One region of the Kitasatospora sp. NPDC004745 genome, then DNA from elsewhere that is predicted to be linked to it. Evidence: riboswitches for the same ligand, from Rfam matches in the RefSeq annotation. Region 1 holds a riboswitch; each other region holds the start of a gene.
What was found. A riboswitch is a leader RNA that binds a small molecule or an ion and turns the genes downstream of it on or off. The one in region 1 is predicted to bind cobalamin.
Positions count from the first base shown of each region.

Region 2: another riboswitch for cobalamin. It lies ahead of metE (5-methyltetrahydropteroyltriglutamate--homocysteine S-methyltransferase); the one in region 1 lies ahead of ACFYUY_RS18605 (cobalamin biosynthesis protein).
Region 3: another riboswitch for cobalamin. It lies ahead of ACFYUY_RS39280 (prenyltransferase/squalene oxidase repeat-containing protein); the one in region 1 lies ahead of ACFYUY_RS18605 (cobalamin biosynthesis protein).

Region 1 covers NZ_JBIALK010000010.1:74,884-81,305, forward strand. Annotated here, with positions in the region: gene ACFYUY_RS18595 (alpha/beta hydrolase family protein) at 1-637, opposite strand, end outside; gene ACFYUY_RS18600 (transcriptional regulator) at 847-1,557, opposite strand; cobalamin riboswitch at 1,854-1,986, shown strand; gene ACFYUY_RS18605 (cobalamin biosynthesis protein) at 2,142-3,122, shown strand; gene ACFYUY_RS18610 (cobyric acid synthase) at 3,119-4,633, shown strand; gene ACFYUY_RS18615 (putative cobaltochelatase) at 4,630-6,422, shown strand, end outside.
Region 2 covers NZ_JBIALK010000014.1:93,385-99,806, reverse strand. Annotated here, with positions in the region: gene ACFYUY_RS22750 (L-threonylcarbamoyladenylate synthase) at 1-8, shown strand, start outside; gene ACFYUY_RS22745 (hypothetical protein) at 49-957, opposite strand; gene metE (5-methyltetrahydropteroyltriglutamate--homocysteine S-methyltransferase) at 1,232-3,547, opposite strand; cobalamin riboswitch at 3,726-3,929, opposite strand; gene ACFYUY_RS22735 (condensation domain-containing protein) at 4,353-5,804, shown strand; gene ACFYUY_RS22730 (lipase family protein) at 5,981-6,422, shown strand, end outside.
Region 3 covers NZ_JBIALK010000050.1:12,194-18,615, reverse strand. Annotated here, with positions in the region: gene ACFYUY_RS39295 (ABC transporter ATP-binding protein) at 1-692, opposite strand, end outside; gene ACFYUY_RS39290 (CbiQ family ECF transporter T component) at 689-1,909, opposite strand; partial or broken gene ACFYUY_RS39285 (hypothetical protein) at 2,550-3,113, opposite strand; gene ACFYUY_RS39280 (prenyltransferase/squalene oxidase repeat-containing protein) at 3,110-4,693, opposite strand; cobalamin riboswitch at 4,801-4,930, opposite strand; gene ACFYUY_RS39275 (flagellar hook-length control protein FliK) at 5,089-5,568, opposite strand; gene ACFYUY_RS39270 (peptidase) at 5,624-6,422, opposite strand, start outside.

The DNA of each region.
Region 1 (6,422 bases):
TCGCCGACTCGACGTCGCGCCACTCCGTCTCGCCGAAGTGGCTGAGCCCGTCCGGCGAGGCCGGGGCGCCCTCGTCACCCCGGTAGGTGACCGCCAGGGCGGGCAGCGAGAGCCGGTCCAGGACGGGGAGCACCGGGAGGGTCTGCTGCCGGTCGCCGCCGGGGCCGTGCACCAGGATCACCCAGGTGCCGCGCTTGCCGTCGAGGAACCAGACCGGCAGCGCGCCGAGCTCGCCGTCCGCGGCGGTCTCGCGGTACGGGAGGCCGAGCGCCGCGGTCGGGTCGCCGAGGTGGACGCGCGGGGTGAAGCGGACCTCGGTGCCGGGTGTGAGGGTGCCGCGGTCGGCGCGCAGGAGCTTGCGGGTCACGCCCTGCTCGTCGCTGTGCAGGACGTCCTCGACGACGGCGTGGCCGTGGTCGTCCCACTCGACCGCCCAGCGGCCCGGGCGCAGGCTCGCGGGGCGCCGGGTGAAGGTGATCCGGCCGGCCGCCAGGCTCTGCACCAGGACGGGGCCGGAGCCCTCGACGGCGGCGGCCGGGCGGACCGTCCGTTCGGAGGCCCGGCGGCCGATGACCAGGACGGCGGCCCCGGCACCGACGGCGGCGGCGGCCACGACGGCCGCGGTTCCCCAACGCATATCGCTCCCCGCTCTGACGGTCGGACGGTCTTGGACCGGACGGTGTTCGAGCACCAGTTCACCGGGAGGGCGGGCGGGCGGCCACCGGGCTGGGCCGTCCGGGGCACGACGGGGCGGCCGGCGGGGGTGCGGGCGGCGGGCGGGCGGCGGGCGGGCCGGAGGGGTACGGGCGGCGGTTCGGCGCGGGCAGGCGGGGGCGGGCCGCGGCGTCAGACAGGGATGTCGGTCCGGCGCCGCCCGAGCAGCTCCCAGAAGCGCTCCGCCAACGGCTGCTCGCGGACCGGGTCCGGCACCGCGGCGGCCGGGGAGCCCCAGCTGCCGCTGCCCCAGTGGGAGGAGACCTGGTTCTCCTGCTGGAGGGCCGTCAGCACGGCCGCCAGGTCGTCCTCGTGGACCGGCACGATCCGGGCGACGGCCCGGACGTGGGCCTGCCAGCGGCCGTCCACGCACTGGCGCAGGCACCGGTCGAGCTCCTCGCGGCGGCCGGTGACGTCGACGAGCTCGCGCAGCCGCAGGCCGAGCACCTGGGCGAGCGCGTGGGTCTGGGCCTCGTCGCCGTCCCACCGGCCGGTCAGCTCGGCGTCCTGGTAGCGGCGCAGGGCGACCCCGATCCGGCGGGCGGCGGCGTCCTGGTGGAGTTCGCGGGCGACCCGGAAGTCCCGCAGCCGGGTGGGGCGGGTGCCCATCAACTGGACGGCGGGGCACCAGAGCGCGCGGGCCAGCGCGATGAACTCCTCCTCGGTCGGCCGCAGCTCGCCGCTCTCCCAGGCGAGGACGTGGGTGGGCAGCAGGCGGACGCCGTGCGCGGCCATCCCGCCGACGACCTGGTCGGGGGTCAGGCCGAGGCCGGCCCGGTGGGCTCGGGCGGCGCCCGGCGAGAACGGCACCGGGGGCAGGGCGGGGGGCTGTCTGCGTCGCATGGGAACGAACGGTAGGTGCGGGTGGCGGCCGGCCCCAGCCGCCGAACACACGAAGCGGTCCTGGAGGTCCCTACGGACCGCTGGACGATCGCACAGGGTGTCATGCCCCTGCGGGCGGGCGGATCGGAGGTACCGACGGAGGTGCCGGCGCGGGCCCCGCCGCCCGTCGCCGCCGCCCGGCCGGGAGCCCGCGGCCGCCCCGCGGCCCCCGGTCCCGTGTGACCAACCCCTCCGTGACCTCGGTTGACTCCCGGTTCGGCCGCGTGATGGGATCCGGGGGCCAAACGGAGGCATGCAGAGGAAGCCGGTGCGAGTCCGGCGCGGTCCCGCCACTGTCACCGGGGAGCACGCTCGGCAGGTTGCCACGGCGCGCCGTCAGAAGCCGCTGGAAGGCCCGGGGGTGCGTCCGACCCGGAAGCCAGGAGACTCTCGCCCCCGCTACGTCGAGCCAGGGCGCGGACCCTGAGTGAGGACACGCACGCGATGCAGGCTGCCCCGCCCCGCCGGACCCGACGCTGCCTTCCGCCGCACCCCCCGGTCCCGCCGCACCCGGCCGCCGCCCCCGCGAACCCGCCGCACCCGACGTGCGCCCGCTGACCCGCGCGGCGGCGTTCGCGCTGGGCGCCCTCGCGGGCTACGCCGCCGACGCCCGCTACGCCGACCCCCGCCGCGGCCACCCGGTGGCCGTCTTCGGCTCCGCCGCGGCCAGGCTCGAGCGCCGGCTCTGGCGGGACGACCGGGCGACCGGCGCCGGCTACACGGCCCTGTGCGCGGGCACCGTGGCCGCCGCCGCGGTGGCCCTGGACCGCACCGCGGGCCGGCGCCCGCTCGGCCGCGCGGCCCTGGCCGCCGCCGCGACCTGGACGGTGCTCGGCGGCACCTCGCTGACCCGGGAGGCCCGCACCATCGGCCGCTCGCTGGCCGCGGGCGACCTGACGGCGGCCCGGGCCCGGCTGCCGCACCTGTGCGGCCGCGACCCGAGCGCGCTGGACGAGCAGCAGATCGCCCGCGCGGTGGTCGAGTCGGTGGCCGAGAACACCGCCGACGCCGTCGTCAACGCGCTCGTCTGGGGCGCGCTGGCGGGCACGCCGGGGCTGCTGGCGTTCCGCGCGGTGAACACCCTGGACGCCATGGTCGGCCACCGCTCGCCGCGCCACGCCCGGTTCGGCTGGGCCTCGGCCCGGCTGGACGACGTGGCGGGCTGGCCGGGTGCCCGGCTGACCGCCCTGCTGACCGTCGCCGCCGCGCCGCAGCCGCGCACCGCCTGGCGGGTCTGGCGCCGGGACGGCTCGGCGCACCCGAGCCCGAACGCCGGCCAGGCCGAGTCCGCCTTCGCGGGCGCGGTCGGCGTCCGGCTGGGCGGCACCCTGCAGTACGGCGAGCGGGTCGAGCACCGACCCGTCCTGGGCGCCGAACTGCGGCCGGTCACGGTGGACGACATCGAGCGGGCCTGCGTGCTCTCCCGGAGGGTGGGCGCGCTGGCCCTGGGTACGACCGTGGCGGGGCACGTCGCACTGCGACTGCTGGCCGGCCGCGGAAGCAGAAGCGGAAAGGGACGGGCATGAGCAACGCGCTGCTGGTCGCAGGGACGACCTCGGACGCGGGCAAGAGCGTGGTGACGGCGGGCATCTGCCGCTGGCTGGCCCGCCGCGGGGTCGCGGTGGCGCCGTTCAAGGCGCAGAACATGTCGCTGAACTCCTTCGTCACCGCCGACGGCGCCGAGATCGGCCGGGCCCAGGCGATGCAGGCGCAGGCCGCCCGGGTGGAGCCGGAGGCGGCCATGAACCCGGTGCTGCTCAAGCCCGGCGCCGACGGCCGCAGCCAGGTCGTGCTGCTCGGCCGGCCGGTCGCCGAGGTCGGCGCGCTGGACTACCGCGAGCGCAAGCCCGTCCTGCTGGAGCGGGCCCTGGAGTGCCTGGCGGACCTGCGCCGCCGCTACGACGTGGTGGTCTGCGAGGGCGCCGGCTCGCCCGCCGAGATCAACCTGCGCGACCGGGACATCGCCAACATGGGCCTGGCCACCGCGGCCGGACTGCCCGTGGTGGTGGTCGGCGACATCGACCGCGGCGGCGTCTTCGCGGCCATGTACGGGACGCTGGCGTTGCTGTCCGCGGAGGACCAGCGGCACGTGGCCGGCTGGTTCGTCAACAAGTTCCGCGGCGACGCCCGGCTGCTCGCCCCCGGGCTGGAGATGCTCCACGGGCTGACCGGCCGCCCGGTGCTGGGCACCCTGCCGATGCTGCCGGGCCTGTGGCTGGACGCCGAGGACTCGCTGGACCTGTCGACCGTGGTGGACCGGGTGGACGGCCGCGGCCCGCTCGGCGCGGACGTGCTGCGGGTGGCCGTGGTGCGCTTCCCCCGGCTCTCCAACTTCACCGACGTGGACGCGCTCGCGCAGGAGCCGGGCGTGCTGGTGCGCTGGGCGACCCGGCCGGAGGAGCTGGCCGACGCCGACCTGGTGGTGCTGCCCGGCACCCGGGCCACCGTCGCCGACCTGGCCTGGCTGCGCGAGCGCGGCCTGGAACCGGCGCTGAAGGCCCGCGCGGCGGCCGGGCTGCCGGTGCTCGGGGTCTGCGGCGGCTACCAGATGCTGGCGGGCTCGATCGTCGACGAGGTGGAGTCCGGGGCCGGCGAGGTCGCCGGTCTCGGACTGCTGCCGACGCGCGTGCGGTTCGGCGCCGAGAAGGTGCTCGGCCGGCCGGTCGGCGAGGCGTACGGGCACCGGGTCGAGGGCTACGAGATCCACCACGGGGTGGTCGAGGTGGAGGGCGGCGAGCCCTTCCTGGACGGCTGCCGGGTCGGCCAGGTCTGGGGCACCACCTGGCACGGCGCGCTGGAGAACGACGGGTTCCGCCGCGAACTCCTGCGCGAGGTCGCCGGATCGGCGGGCCGCGCGTTCGTGCCCGCGCCGGACACGTCCTTCGCCGAGGCGCGCGAGGCCCGGCTGGACCGGCTGGGCGACCTGATCGAGGAGCACGCGGACACCGACGCGCTCTGGAAGCTGATCGAGGGCGGGGTGCCGGCGGCCGGATCGCTGCCGTTCCTGGCGCCCGGGGCACCTGGGGAGTATGCATGAGTGACGTCCGCTATCCGTTCACCGCGATCGTCGGCATGGCCGACCTGCGCCTCGGGCTGCTGCTCAACGCGGTCTCCCCGGCCGTGGGCGGCGTGCTCGTGCGCGGCGAGAAGGGCACCGCGAAGTCGACGATGGTGCGCGCCCTGGCCGGCCTGCTGCCGTCCATCGCCGCCGTCGACGGCTGCCGCTTCGCCTGCGACCCGGCCGGGCCGGACCCGCAGTGCCCGGACGGCCCGCACCCGGCCGCCGGCAGCCACGAACGCCCGTCCCAGCTGGTCGAGTTGCCGGTCGGCGTGGCCGAGGACCGGATCGTCGGCTCGCTCGACCTCGAGCGGGCGCTGGCCGAGGGCGTCAAGGCGTACGAGCCGGGGCTGCTCGCCAAGGCGCACCGCGGCGTGCTCTACATCGACGAGGTCAACCTGCTGCAGGACCACGTGGTGGACCTGCTGCTGGACGCCGCCGCGATGGGCCGCTCCTACGTCGAGCGCGAGGGCGTGTCGGTGCGGCACGCGGCCCGCTTCCTGCTGGTCGGCACGATGAACCCGGAGGAGGGCGAGCTGCGGCCGCAGCTGCTCGACCGCTTCGGCCTCACCGTCGAGATCGCCGCCACCCGGGAGCCCGCCGAGCGGGCCGAGGTGGTCCGCCGCCGGCTCGCCTACGACGCGGACCCGGCCGGCTTCGCCGCGCGGTTCGCCGAGGACGAGCGGGCGCTCGCCGGGCGCATCACCGCCGCCCGGGAGCTGCTCCCGGAGGTCGAGCTGACCGACACCGCACTGCGGCAGATCACCGCGGTGTGCGCCGCGTTCGAGGTGGACGGGCTGCGCGCCGACATCGTCATGGCCCGCACCGCCGTCGCGCTCGCCGCCTGGGACGGACGCACGGAGGTGCTGGAGGAGGACGTCCGCAAGGCCGCCCGGCTGGCCCTGCCGCACCGGCGCCGCCGCAACCCCTTCGACGCCCCGGGGCTGGACGAGGAGCAGCTGGAACGGACGCTGGAGGAGCACGCCCAGCCGGAGACCGAGCCCGAACCCGAACCGGAGGACGACGGCCCCGACGGCGGCGACCCGGACGGGGACGGCCCGGACGGCGGCGACCCGGACGGGGACGGCGGCCCCGACGGCGGCGGCGCACCCGAGCCGACCGGCGACGCGGCCCCGGAGACCTCCGCCCCGGAGCCCGCCCCCGCGGACGCCCCGGCGGAGGCCGGAGCACCCGAGCCGCAGCCCGTCCCGGCCCAGCACCCCGCCCCCGCCCGGGAGTCGGCGCCGGTCGCGGCCGGCGACCCGTACCGGACCCGGCTGTTCACCGTCCAGGGCACCGGCCGCGGCGCCCAGGGCCGCCGCTCCCCCGCCGAGACCAGCGCCGGCCACACCGTGCGCGCCCGCCGGCCGCAGGGCACCCTCAGCCGGCTGCACCTCACCGCCACCCTGCAGGCCGCCGCGCCGCACCAGGTCGCCCGCGGGCGCGACGGCCGCGCCCTGGTGCTGCACAAGGACGACTTCCGGGAGCAGGTGCGCCGCGGCCGCGAGTCCAACCTGGTGCTGTTCGTCGTGGACGCCTCCGGCTCGATGGCGGCCCGGCAGCGGATGACCGCCGTCAAGGGCGCCGTGCTGTCCCTGCTGATGGACGCCTACCAGCGCCGCGACAAGATCGGCATGATCACCTTCCGCGGCACCGGCGCCGAGCTGGCCCTGCCGCCCACCTCGTCCGTGGAGGTCGGCGCGGCCCGGCTGGAGTCGCTGCCCACCGGCGGCCGGACCCCGCTGGCCGCCGGGCTGCTGCGCGCGCA
Region 2 (6,422 bases), on a different contig from region 1:
TCGAGTAGCACCCGCTCGACGCCCCCGGGCGCGGACCCGACGGCCCGTTCAGTGCTTCCGCGTCAGACGGCCCAGGACGCTCGGGCCGCGGGTCGTCTCCCAACGCGACCGCGCCTGGCGGATCACCGTGTCCCACTCCTGGCGGACCTCGTTGTCCGGGGGGCGCTCGCCGCGGCCGATCCGGTCGAGCTCCTCCTGCACCTCCCGTCCGAGCGCCGCCGAGGACACGGCCACGAACATCGCCCCGAACAGGGCGGAGAGCATCGCGAACACCGCCCCGATCGCCCCGTAACGGTTCGTGGTTGAGTTGAAGAGGTACGGCAGGTAGACGCTCATGGCCACCGAGTAGCCGGCCAGCAGGGCCGCCCCGATGAAGCCGAACGGCATCAGGTCGCCCCTGCTGATCCGGGCGGCGGACAGCAGCCGGCCGCTCCAGACGAGGAAGACCGCCGTCACCGGGGCCACCAGGAGGGACGCGCCCAGCTCCAGCGTCCCGCGGCCGAGCACGGCGTGGACCCAGCCGCTCAGCGCGGCGTACCCGGCCAGCAGGGCGATCCACTTCAGACCGTTCACCGTGTTGCGCACGCTCAGGGGATGCAGCTCCCAGCCCTGCTCGAAGAGCCGCTGGGCGGCCCGCGCGAAGCTCAGCGCCGAGACGAGCAGGAAGGCGAGGCCGAAGAGCCCCACGCTGCTCCAGCCGCCCGACGAGGAGAGGATGTGGCGGACGGCTTCGGCGCCGTCCTGGGTGAGGGCGTAGCGGTCGATGACGCGTTCGGCGACGTCCTTGCCACCCAGCCGGACCACGAGGGAGCTGCAGACGATGGCCAGCGGCACCAGCGCGGTCAGCGCGGCCGAGGCCAGGGCCATCGAGCGGTCGAAGCCCACGAGCCGCTGGAACCGGCCGAACACGCGCAGCGCGAACGCCGGGCGGAGCCAGAAGGTCGCCGTCCGCAGCACGGTCTCGCGGGTGATCCGTGTCGTGTGACCCTCCGGAGTGGCGGCGACGAGGTGTCGTCGGGGGGAGCGGGTGTGGTCGGCGGGTGCTCCCGCGGGCCCTCCGGTCCGCGCGGCGGCACCCCGCCGGGGCCATCCTGCCGCCCCGGATCCCGATCGACCCCGGCAACCCGCCGCACGGGCGCCGCCCTCGGTCGCCGTCACCCGTCCGTCCCGACCGCGCCGGAGGCCCCGCACCGGGGCGGGCAACGGGCCCGCCCCGGTGCGGGGCCGTGGCTCAGCCGGCGAGTTCGGCCCGGAGGCGGCGGGCCGCGCCGACCAGGCTGTCCAGCGAGGCGCGGGTCTCCGGCCAGCCCCGGGTCTTCAGGCCGCAGTCGGGGTTGACCCAGAGGCGCTCGGCCGGGATCGCCGCCAGCCCGGCGCGCAGCAGTTCCACGGCCTCCTCGGTGCCGGGCACCCGCGGGGAGTGGATGTCCCAGACGCCCGGGCCGACCTCGCGGGGGTAGCCGGCGGCGGCGAGCTCACCGGCGACCTGCATGTGGGAGCGGGTGGCCTCCAGGGAGATGACGTCCGCGTCGAGGTCGTCGATGGCCGTCATGATGGCGCCGAACTCGGCGTAGCACATGTGGGTGTGGACCTGGGTGTCGGCGCGCACCCCGGAGGTGGCGAGGCGGAACGCCTCGGTGGCCCAGGCCAGGTACGCCGGGCGGTCGGCGGCCCGCAGCGGGAGGGTCTCGCGCAGGGCGGGCTCGTCGACCTGGACGACGGCGGCGCCGGCGGCCTCCAGGTCGACGACCTCGTCGCGCAGGGCGAGGGCGACCTGCCGGGCGGTGTCGGCGAGCGGCTGGTCGTCGCGGACGAAGGACCAGGCGAGCATGGTGACCGGCCCGGTGAGCATGCCCTTGACCGGGCGGTCGGTGAGGCCCTGGGCGTAGCGGAACCAGTCGACGGTCATCGGGTGCGGCCGGGAGATGTCCCCGGCGAGCACCGGCGGGCGCACGTAGCGGGTGCCGTAGGACTGCACCCAGCCGTGCCGGGTGGCGAGGTAGCCGGTGAGCTGTTCGGCGAAGTACTGGACCATGTCGTTGCGTTCGGGCTCGCCGTGGACGAGGACGTCGAGGCCGGCCTTCTCCTGGAAGGCGATGACCTCGCGGACTTCGGCCTCGATGCGCCCGCGGTAGCCGTCGGCGTCGATCCGCCCGGCGGCGAGGTCCGCGCGGGCAGTGCGCAGCTCGGTGGTCTGCGGGAACGAGCCGATCGTCGTGGTGGGCAGCAACAGCAGTCCGAGGCGGGCGCGTTGGGCCTCGGCGCGCTGCGGGTAGGCCTGCGGGCGGCGGGCGTCGGCCGCGCTGACGGCGGCGGCCCGGGCGCGGACGGCCGGGTCCCGGGTGATCGGGGAGCCGGCGCGCGAGGCGAGGTCGGCGCGGTTGGCGGCGAGGTCGGCGGCGATCGCGCCGGTGCCCTCGCGCAGGCCGCGGGCGAGCAGGGCGGTCTCGGCCGTCTTCTGCCTGGCGAAGGCGAGCCAGCGGGCGATCTGCGGGTCCAGGTCCCGTTCGGCGGTGGCGTCGAGGGGGACGTGCAGCAGCGAGCAGGAGGTGGCGACGTCGACGCTGCCGGCGAGGCCGAGCAGGGTGGCCAGGGTGGCGAGCGACTTCTCCAGGTCGTTGATCCAGATGTTGCGCCCGTCGACCACGCCGGCGACGAGCCGCTTGCCGGGCAGCCCGCCGACGGCGGCGAGGTCGTCCAGGTTGGCGGCGGCGGGGCCGGTGAAGTCCAGGGCGAGGCCTTCGACCGGGGCTGCGGCGAGCACCGGCAGGGCCGCGCCGAGGCGGTCGAAGTAGCTCGCGACGAGCAGCCTGGGCCGGCTGGTGAGGGCGCCCAGCTCGCGGTAGGCGCGGGCGGCGGCGTTCAGCTCGGCCGGGGTGCGGTCCTGGACGAGCGCGGGTTCGTCCAGCTGCACCCACTGCGCACCGGCCGCCTGCAGTTCGGCGAGCAGTCGCGCGTAGACGGGCAGCAGCCGGTCGAGCAGGGTGATCGGCTGGAAGTCCTCGGCGACGCCGGGGGCGGGCTTGGCGAGCAGCAGGTAGGTGACGGGGCCGACCAGCACCGGGCGGGCGTCGTGACCGAGGCCGAGGGCCTCGCGCAGCTGCGCGACCTGGTGGTCCGGGTCGGCGGTGAAGACGGTGTCGGGGCCGAGTTCGGGCACCAGGTAGTGGTAGTTGGTGTCGAACCACTTGGTCATCTCCAGCGGAGCGACCTCCTGGGTGCCGCGCGCCATGGCGAAGTACCCGTCGAGCGGGTCGGCGTCGACCGCGGCGCGGTGGCGGGCGGGGACGGCGCCGACGGCGACGGTGGTGTCCAGCACGTGGTCGTAGAGCGAGAAGTCGCCCGTGGGGACTTCGTGGACGCCGGCCTCGGCGAGCTGCCGCCAGTTCTCCCGGCGCAGGTCGGCGGCGGTGGCGAGCAGGGCGTCGGCGGTGACGGCGCCCTTCCAGTACCCCTCGACCGCCTTCTTGAGCTCCCGGTCGCGGCCCTGGCGGGGGTAGCCGTGGGTGGTGGCGCGGGTTGCCGCGGCTGCGGACTTCGTCGTCAAGGGACTCTCCTTCGCGAGTCTGCTTCCTCTGGTCCCCGGGGACGGGACGAGGGTGCGAAGGGGTGCCCGACCGGGCGCGGCCGCGGGCGCAGGGATGCGCCGGACCCGCCTGGTGTGCACGCCGACCCGCCCACGAGGTCACCGGGATGTCCGCGCGCGATCGGTCGCGTGCGGGCAGTGGCAGGTCTTCGGACTCGCGGGCGCGGCCGCCCTGGTCAGGGCGGTCACCTACTGGCCGTCGCTTCCCAGGCCCGTCCGGGCCCAGTGCGTATGACGGCGGTCGTTCCCACTCACCGCTGCGGGGCAGTCCCGGAATGGCCACGTGAATGGCGTCACCGGGTTCCCTCTTGCGACGCGCCTGCCTGGCGGACAGGGCGAACCAGCTGCCCGGCCAGCCTAGTGCGAACCCGCGGCCGGGGGCGCGGAAATCCCACCACGTGTCCACGGGGTGAGACGTGGCCGGTCCCCCGGCGGCACCGGCCGTCGCGGCGGCCGTGGAATCCGCCCACCGCGACGGGCCCGACCGCACTCCGACGCGGCGCTCGACCCGCCGTTCGACCGCGGGTCCCCGCAGCTCCGGCGTGCGCTCGTACGCCGACGGCCCAGCCGTGAGGGGATCCCGGCGGGCCGAGCCCGGTCCGCGGACGCGCCGGAGGGCACGGCCCCGGCGTCCGGTCACCGTCACCCGAACGGCGGCTGCCCGTATCCGAGCGCCGGGCCGTCGCGTTGGTACGGCACCAGCTGGTGGGCCGACATCCGACCGCTCTGGTACCACCCGACGACGACAGCGGCAGAAGAGGGCGACATGCTCCAGATCTCAGTCGAGGACTCCGAGATCGGCCCGGGCGAGGCCCACCGGTGGCACCTGGTCCCGTTGACCGGCGGCGACCCCGCCCCGCGCCGGATGACCGGTTACAACCAGGCGAAACATTTCACCGTGGCCCAGCACGCCCAGAGCGTCGACGAGCCGATCCGCTCCTACGTCGCGGCCAGCTTCGAACTGGCCGGTCCGGTCGACCTGGACGCGCTGGCGGTCGCGCTGCTCCACCTGGTGCGACGTCACGAGGTGCTCCGGGCGGTCTACCAGCCGCTGGGCGGGGACCTCGGCTGCGAGGTCCTGTCGCCCGGGGAGGTGGCCCTCAAGCACGTCTACGCCGGCCCGTTGGAGACGCCCGCGGAGGTCGAGCGCCACCTCCACGACGCGTTCAAGGAGGTGGACACCCTCTCCTGGCCGCTGATCACCATGGGCGCGGTGGTGCGGCCGGAGTCGACCACCGTCTGGTTCTCCTGCGACCACCTGGTCACCGACGGCCTCTCCAGCGCGATCGCCGTCAACGACATCACCACGGCCTACCGGAGCCTCACCGCGGCCGGAACCGCCACCGAAGCCGCCACCGAAGCCGCTGACGGACCCGAGGCCGACCGGGTCCGCCCGGCACGCCCGGCCCGCACCGAGGATGCGGCCCAACAGCCGGGCAGCTACCTGGAGTTCAGCCGCGGCCAGCGCCGGGCCAACCGCGCCATGCGCGCCGACGACGCGCGGCTGGACTACTGGCGGGCGTTCCGCGACCGCAACGGCGGCCTCTTCCCCCGCTTCCCGCTCGACCTCGGCGTCCGGCCCGGCCGGCTGTACGCGCCGACCGCCGGCACCGAGCGCCTGCTCAGCGCCCGCCAGGCCGAGGCCTTCGGCACCGCCTGCCGGGCCCGCGGCGGGCGGCTGTCGATGGGGCTGCTCGCCGGGCTGGCGATCGCCCTGCGGCAGGAGGGCGGGCCCGAGGTCTACCGCGGCCTGGTGCCGGTCAACGAACGCGGCCGGGGCGTCTACGCGGAGTCGATGGGGTGGTTCATCAACACCCTGCCGATCGAGTTCCCGGTCGGGCCGCGGGCGGGCTTCGGCGAGGTGCTGACCGCAGCCCAGGACGCCTACGGGCAGCTGCAGGCCCACGCCGGGGTGCACTTCGTGAAGGCCTGGCGGCTGCTCGCCCCCGCCGAGTACGCGCGGCTGCACTACTGGCCGCACGCGGTGAACTTCTACTCCTACATCGACTTCCGCCGGCTGCCCGGTGCCGACCGGCACGCCGCCCAGCGGGCCCGCCTGCACGTCTGGGTCTCGGGCTGCAACGGACTGCTGCAGTGGCTGCACCGCACCGACGACGGTCTGTTCGTCAACACCATCCACGTCGACACCCCGCAGGCCCGGGCCACCAACCGGGCCCTGCTGGACGGCTTCACCCGCGTGCTCACCGACGCCTCCTGACGCACCGGCGCGCCCGTCCGAGCCCCGATCCCGCCCCTCCGCCCCTCCGCCCCCGGCCCGCCACCGACGGGCCGGTCCGCCATCCGGCCGCAGCGATTGCCCCGCCCTCCGCACCGAGTGAGCATCGTCACATCAGGTGACGTGGCGTCACCCTGTGCAGCGAGAGGAATCGACGAATGAGGGCATGGCTTCGAGCCGGCGCGGTGGCCGCTCTGCTCACCCTGGTGTCCGCGGGGCAACCGGCCGCGGCCGCGGGCGGCGCGTGGGGGCACGGCGACGACCACGGCGGCGACACCGCCCGGTGTGCGCCGGGTGTCCCGCTCGGTCCGGACGGCCCGGACTTCTACGAGCCGCCGTCCCCGCTGCCGGACGGCCCGCACGGCACTCTGATCTGGGCCCGGCAGGTCCCCGCCCCGGAGCACGCGCACGCCTGCCGGATCCTGTACCGCTCCACCCTCCACGACGGGGCCGCCGTGGCGGTGTCCGGCCTGGTGGTCTGGCCCGACGGCCCCTCCTCCCCCCGCGGCGGGCGCAACGTGGTGGCCTGGGCGCACGGCACCGTCGGCGGCCCCCGCCAGTGCGCGCCCTCGGCCGCACCGGACCCGGCCGTCAACCTGA
Region 3 (6,422 bases), on a different contig from region 1:
CGGAACACCTCGGCGGGCGGGCCGTGCACGACGGTGCCGTCGCCGGGCAGGTAGGCGACCCGGTCGGCGTACTGGACGACCCGCTCCAAGCGGTGCTCGGCGAGCAGGACGGTCACGCCGAGGTCGTGCACCAGCCGGGTGATCGCGGCGAGCACCTCCTCGGCGGCGGTCGGGTCCAGCGCGGAGGTCGGTTCGTCCAGCACCAGGACGCGCGGGTGCGCGGTGAGCACGGAGCCGATGGCGACGCGCTGCTGCTGCCCGCCGGACAGCTCGTACAGGGCGCGGTGGCGCAGGTCGGCCAGGCCGAGCAGGTCGAGGGTCTCCTCGACGCGTTTGCGCATGACCTCCGGCGGAATCGCCAACTGCTCCATGACGTACGCGAGTTCCTCCTCCACCGTGTCGGTGGTGAAGCCGGCCAGCGGATCCTGCCCGACCACACCGACCACGTCGGCGAGTTCGCGCGGCGGGTGGTGCGCGGTGTCCCGGCCGTCCACCGTGACCCGGCCGCGCAGGGTGCCGCCGGTGAAGTGCGGCACGAGACCGTTGACGGCGCCGAGCAGGGTGGACTTGCCGGCGCCGGTGCGCCCGACCACCAGGCAGAGCTCGCCCTCCGGGACGTGCAGGTCGACGTCGCGCAGGACGGGCTCGCTCCCGCCGTCGTACACCACGCCGACCTGGTCGAATCGGATCACGTGCTCACCTCGGGGGTCGTGCGGTCGGTACCGGTGCCGCGGGTGGTACCGGCCCCGCGCCGGTCGCCGGCCGGCTCGGGCGTCCGGCCGGGCGGCGGCGAGACGATCCCGGCGGCGCCCGCCAGCAGCAGGGCGAGCACCGGGACGAGCGGCAGCGTCGGCCAGGTCAGCGGGTAGAGGGAGGGGTTGAGGTCGGTGGCGTCGTAGCCCACCGTGGCGAACAGCAGGACGGCGGCCGTCACCCCGCAGCCGGCGACGCCCCATTCGGCGGCCCGCCACCGATCCGGCCGGTACGTGGTGCGCCGCACCCGCCGGCCGCCGAGCAGCAGGCCGGCCACACAGAGAACGGCACCCGCGAGGAAGGCCGGCAGCCCGAGCGCGGCGGGAGCCGTGCCGTCCAGGAGCCCGTACACCCCGGCGCACAGGCCGCACATGCCGAGCAGCATCAGGGCGCCGGTGAGCCGGCGGGAGCGGCGCGAGGCCGTGCCGGAGCGGCCGTAGCCGCGCGAGTCCATCGCCGCGGCCAGACTGAGCGAGCGTTCCAGCGCGTCCTCCAGGACGGGCACGACGATGCTGCGCAACGCGCGGACGCCCTTGGTCCGTCCGGCGCGCAGGCGCCGCGCCCGGGCGACGCGTTGGACGCTCTGCACCAGCTGCGGCGCGACGCTCAGCGAGACCGTCACGGCGACGCCCAGCTCGTAGAGGGCGCCCGGCAGCACCCGCAGGGCCCGCTTGGGGTTGGCGAGGGTGTTCGCCGCGCCGATGCAGCAGATCAGGCAGGCCAGCCGCAGCCCGTCGAAGGCCGCCGAGAGCGTCGCCTCCAGCGAGACCGGGCCGCCGATCTCGATGCCCGCGTACCAGGCGGGCGTGGGGATGTGCGGCAGCGAGAAGAGCAGGTGGTCGTGCGGGGTGATGCCGGTGGCGAAGACGCACCGGAAGACCACCCGGATCGCCACCACCGTCAGGGCCACCCACAGGTAGTAGGTGAACCCGCGGGCCCACGGGGCCTCGGTGCGGCGGGCGGTCACCACGTGGCCGAGCACGGCGAGGACGAGCAGGAGCAGCAGCGGGTTGGTGGTGCGGCTGGCCGCCGTCGCCAGGGCCAGCGCCCACGCCCACCACGCCAGCGGGTGCAGGTTCCGCGGGGCGCGCCGGCCGCCCGGGCCCGGCCCGCGGACGGCGGGCGGGGCCGCGACGCGTTCGTCGAGCACGGCCACGCGATCACTCGGCCCGTCGGCGGCGGCGCCGTGCGGTGACCACCGTCGCCACGCCCAGGGCCACGACGAGGACGGATCCGACCACGGCGGGGAGCATCGAGCCGGAGTCGTGCGGGGTGTCGGCCACCGGGTCGGCGTTCACCACGCCGCCGGGCACGGCGGGGGTGGCCGTCGGTGCGGCCACCGCGGGCTCCACGGCCGGCGGGGCCGACCGGTCGGTCGGGGTGTCCGTCGGTGCCGGGGTGGACGGCTCGACCGGCACCGGCGTGGCGGGCACCGGCACCGGCTCGGGCGCTCCCGGTGGGGTGATGCCGTCCTGCGGGGTACCGGCCGTGCCACCCGTCGGGGGTGCGGCGGGCGCGGGCGGGCGGCCCCCGCCCGCCGGGGGCCGGGCGGGGGCCGGGGCACGGCCGGTGCCGCCGGTCCCGCCGGTACCGCCGGTGGCCCCGGTGCTGCCCGAAGCCGCAGCGGCGCCGCCACCGCCGGTCGCACCGCCGGCACCCGTCGACCCGCCGCCGGAGCCGCCCGAGCCGCCCGAGCCGCCCGAGCCGCCCGCGGCACCGGAACCACCGCTCGACCCGCCCGCGGCGCCGCCGGAAGCACCCGCGGAGCCCTGGCCCGGGTCGGCCGGCTGCCCACCCGGGTCGGCGCTGTGCGCCCGGACGGTGTCCGGCGAGAAGCTCGGACGCCCCTCGGTGCCCTCGATGTCGGTGCCACCGAAGATCCACAGGTCGACGCTGCCCGGCTTCGGGTGGTGGCTCATCGCGCCGAGCTGGCTGTAGGACCACTCGTTCTGGCCCGGATCGGCGTGCCAGTACGACCAGTAGGCCGTGGCCGGCGGCGTGAGGACGCACTTCTCCTGGTCCGGGGTCGGGAACTGCTTGCCGTCCTGGTAGCCGCTGTAGCCGATCCGGCAGATGAACGCCGGGCCGTCGTGCCCGGTGCCGGCGGTCTTCCAGCCGCCCTGGTTGAGCAGGGCGTACCCGGTGGTGGGGGTGCTCCCGCAGGAGCGCAGCAGCGGGCCGCCCCACCTGCTGAAGTCCACGGCGAGCACGACGCCGGAGGTGGTGGTGCACTGGTCCATCGGCAACGGCGCCGCGGCGGCCGGGGCGGTGTCCACGGCGACGCCGCCGAGGGCGAGGGCGGCGGTCAGCGCCGTCGCCGCGAACAGCCGGCCGAGGCGGGCGCCCGGTCCCCCGGTCATCGGTGACGTCCAGGGGCCGCGGTCCGGCGCCGGCGGGCGACGAGGACGGCGGCGGCGCCGAGCGCGGTCAGCGCACCGGCCCCTGCCGTCAGCGTCAGCGCCTGGCTACCGGTGCCGGCCAGGCTGCCGGAGCCGGTCGACACCGGCACGCCCCCGGCCGGGGCGACACCGTCACCCGCCGGGGCGTCGACGCCTCCGGCCGGACGGACGGTCGGGCCGCCGCCGGCCGCGGGGGTGTCGGTGACCGGGGCCGGTGCGGTCGTGGTCGGCGAGCCTGTCGGGGTTCCGGCCGGGGTGCCGGTCGGCGTGCCCGTGGGCGTTCCCGTCGGGGTTCCGGTGGGCGTACCCGTGGGCGTGCCCGTCGGGGTTCCGGTGGGCGTGCCCGTCGGGGTTCCGGTGGGCGTCCCCGTGGGCGTACCCGTCGGCGTGCCCGTCGGCGTGCCCGTCGGCGTCCCCGTGGGAGTTCCGGTCGGCGTCCCCGTCGGCGTCGGCGTCGGTGTGCCCCCGAGGGGGCGGCTCAGCGTGCCGAAGGAGATCCCGGTGGCGCCGCCGACCACCTGGGTCGAGGCACGGACGTCCGAACCCTGCTGCCCGGCGGAGGCGACGTTGAACCCACCGTCGCCGTTCTGCTGACCGGCGAGGAAGTCGAGCGCCTTGGCGATCTGCGCACCGTAGTCGGCCTTGCGCAGCGTCATGCCCTGGACGGCCAGCGCGGCCGAGTTGGTCGAGTCGCCGGCCGCGCCGGGGAAGCCGCCGTCGGGCAACTGCCGCGCGGCGAGCCACCCGAGGCCCTTGTCGACCGCCTGCGCTGCGGCGTCGTCGCCGGGGACGAGCGCGAGGGCCATGGCGGCGATCGCCGTGCTGTCGACGTCGGAGTCGCCGGTGGCGGGGATCAGGCTCGGCCAGGAGCCGTCCGGGTGCTGGAGGCCCTTCAGGTAGGCGACCGCGGGGGCGGCGTTGGCGGCGTCCCCGGCGCGGAGCTGGGCCATGACGGCGAGCGCCTGGGAGAAGACGGAGGTGGCGTAGACGTAGTTCCCGGCGGCGTCGCAGCCCGTGTTGGCGTCGGCCTTGGTGCACACCATCGCGGCGAGGGCGGCGATCAGGTCGTGGCCGCCGAAGTTCCGCGGGTCACGGCCGACCACCTCGGCGAGCAGCGCCTCCTTGCCGATCGACCCGCCGCCGGCGTACTCGGTGCCGATCGCGGTCCAGTCGTCGACGGTGCGCTCGCTGGCGTCCTTGCCCCGCTGGTCCAGGAAGTCGACGATCCGGCGCAGCGCGGCGTCGTCGGTGCCGGTGGCGGCGAGCGCGTAGGCGCCGTCGATGGTGAGTCCGAAGTCGGCGAAGGCCGGGAAGCCCTCGTAGTAGTGACCGTCGATCAGGCGGGACGGGTCGGCGAGGTAGGCGGCGCCCCTGGCGACGTCCGGCGTCCGGCCCGCGGCGGGGACGGCCGCCCCGGCGAGCGAGACGGCGGGCCGGCCGACAAGCGCCGTGCCGCAGGCGGTGACCGCGAGTGCTGCGGCGGCCAGCAGGGACGTGGTGCCCCGGCTCCTGTGGCGCGTACGACTGCTGCTGACCCTCACCGGCGTCTCCCTGGTCGGTCGACGCGGGGCGCAACGGCGCAGCCGACGGCTGCCGGTGGAGCGCGTGGCCGTCGGAACTGCGTCGTAGTCCGCGACGACGCGAGTGCTCTCTGAACAGACCCCGGTTCAGGCATTCCGGCTCATCCGCCCTGGGCGGATCTACGGTTGCGGGTCAGCGCCGGAGTTGGACCGGCTTCCCCTGAGGACCGAGGTGAAAAACCGGTTCATCAGACCACGTCAGCGGAGTGGGAGTCAACGGCCTGTCAGATGGTCCGCTCACCCTGACGGGACGGGCCGCGCGGATCAGGACGGCCGGGCGCCTCCTGCCGCACCGCAGGGCGTGCCGGAGCTGCCGGCACCCCTCCCCGCGGGGTGCCGGCAGGTGCCTCCGGACGTCAGGGCGCCGTGATGCCCGGCTGGGCGCCGGCGCCGAAGGACCAGCCCTCGACGTCGCCGGGGGCCGGGTTGTAGCTGCCCGCGCCCAGGCTGCTGTACGACCAGGGCCCGCCGTGCTGGGCGTGCCAGTAGGACCAGTAGGCGCTGCCGGTCGGGTTGGTGCAGGTGGCCGGCAGCGCGTTGATCTTGCAGACGAAGCCGGGGAACCGCGGGTGGAAGGCGTACGTGAATCCGGCGCCGGTCAGCGCGGCGAGCCCGGTGGCCGGATCGCCGGGTGCGCAGCCGGTCTCGACGCCGCCGCCGACGGCGGTGAAGTCGACCACGACGGTGACGCCGGTGGTGCCGCTGCAGGCGGCCGCGTGGGCCGCGGGGGCCTGGACGGCGGAGGCGCCGAGCAGGCCGGCGGTGAGGGCCGCGGCCGCGGCGATCGAGCCGAGCGTGCGGCGGGCCGGTCTGGCCGGGGTGAGGGTGTCGGTCATCGGAACTCTCCTCGTGGGCTCAGGGATTCGGTGGCTGGCTCAGGAGTTCGGTGGCTCAGCGGGCGGCCGGCGCCGGGCAGGCCAGGGTCGGGGCGGCCGGACGCGCGCCGGCGGCGGAGAGGGTGGCCAGCGGGGTGCCGGCGAGGCCGAGCGCGGCCTGCGCGGTGGCCCGGGCGCCGTTGGCCGGGTTGAATCCGGTCGCGTCGTAGGCGACGGCGCCGCGGACCGCCGGGTCGGCGGAGCAGCCCTGCTGGAACTTCACCAGCCGGCTCCAGCCCTTGAGGCCGGCGCCGATGCGTCCGCCGGCCAGCAGCGCCTGGGTGGCCAGGCCCGTGGTGTTGGCGTTGGAGGCGGTCGCCCCGGCGGCCGCGAAGCCGCCGTCGGCGTTCTGGTGGGCGGTGAGCCAGCCGAGGCCGGCGTTCGCCTTGGCAGTGCGGCCGGTGGCGGCGAGGGCCTGGGCGGCCAGCGCGGTGGCGTCCGGGTCGCTGGTGCAGGTGGTCTGGCCGAAGGAGACCGGGTAACCGCCGTCCGCACACTGGCTGTTCGCCAGGAAGTCGACGGCCGCGGCGGGGGCGCCGCCGGGGGTGCGGTGCAGGGCGATCAGGGCGAGCGACTGGCCGAAGGCGTTGCTGTAGTCGCCCCACTGGGAGCGGTCGGAGAAGCGGCCCTCGGCGGTCTGCAGGGAGCGCAGCCGGGCCGGCAGGTCGACGCCTCCGAAGGCGGTCGGGTTCGCGCCGCGGACCTCGGCGGCGAGCAGCAGCTTGGCGGTGGCACCGGCGTAGGCCTCGGTGGTGCCGTCGCCGAGGTAGCCGCCGAGGATCTCGGGCTTGGCCAGCCAGGCGGTGGCCCGGGCG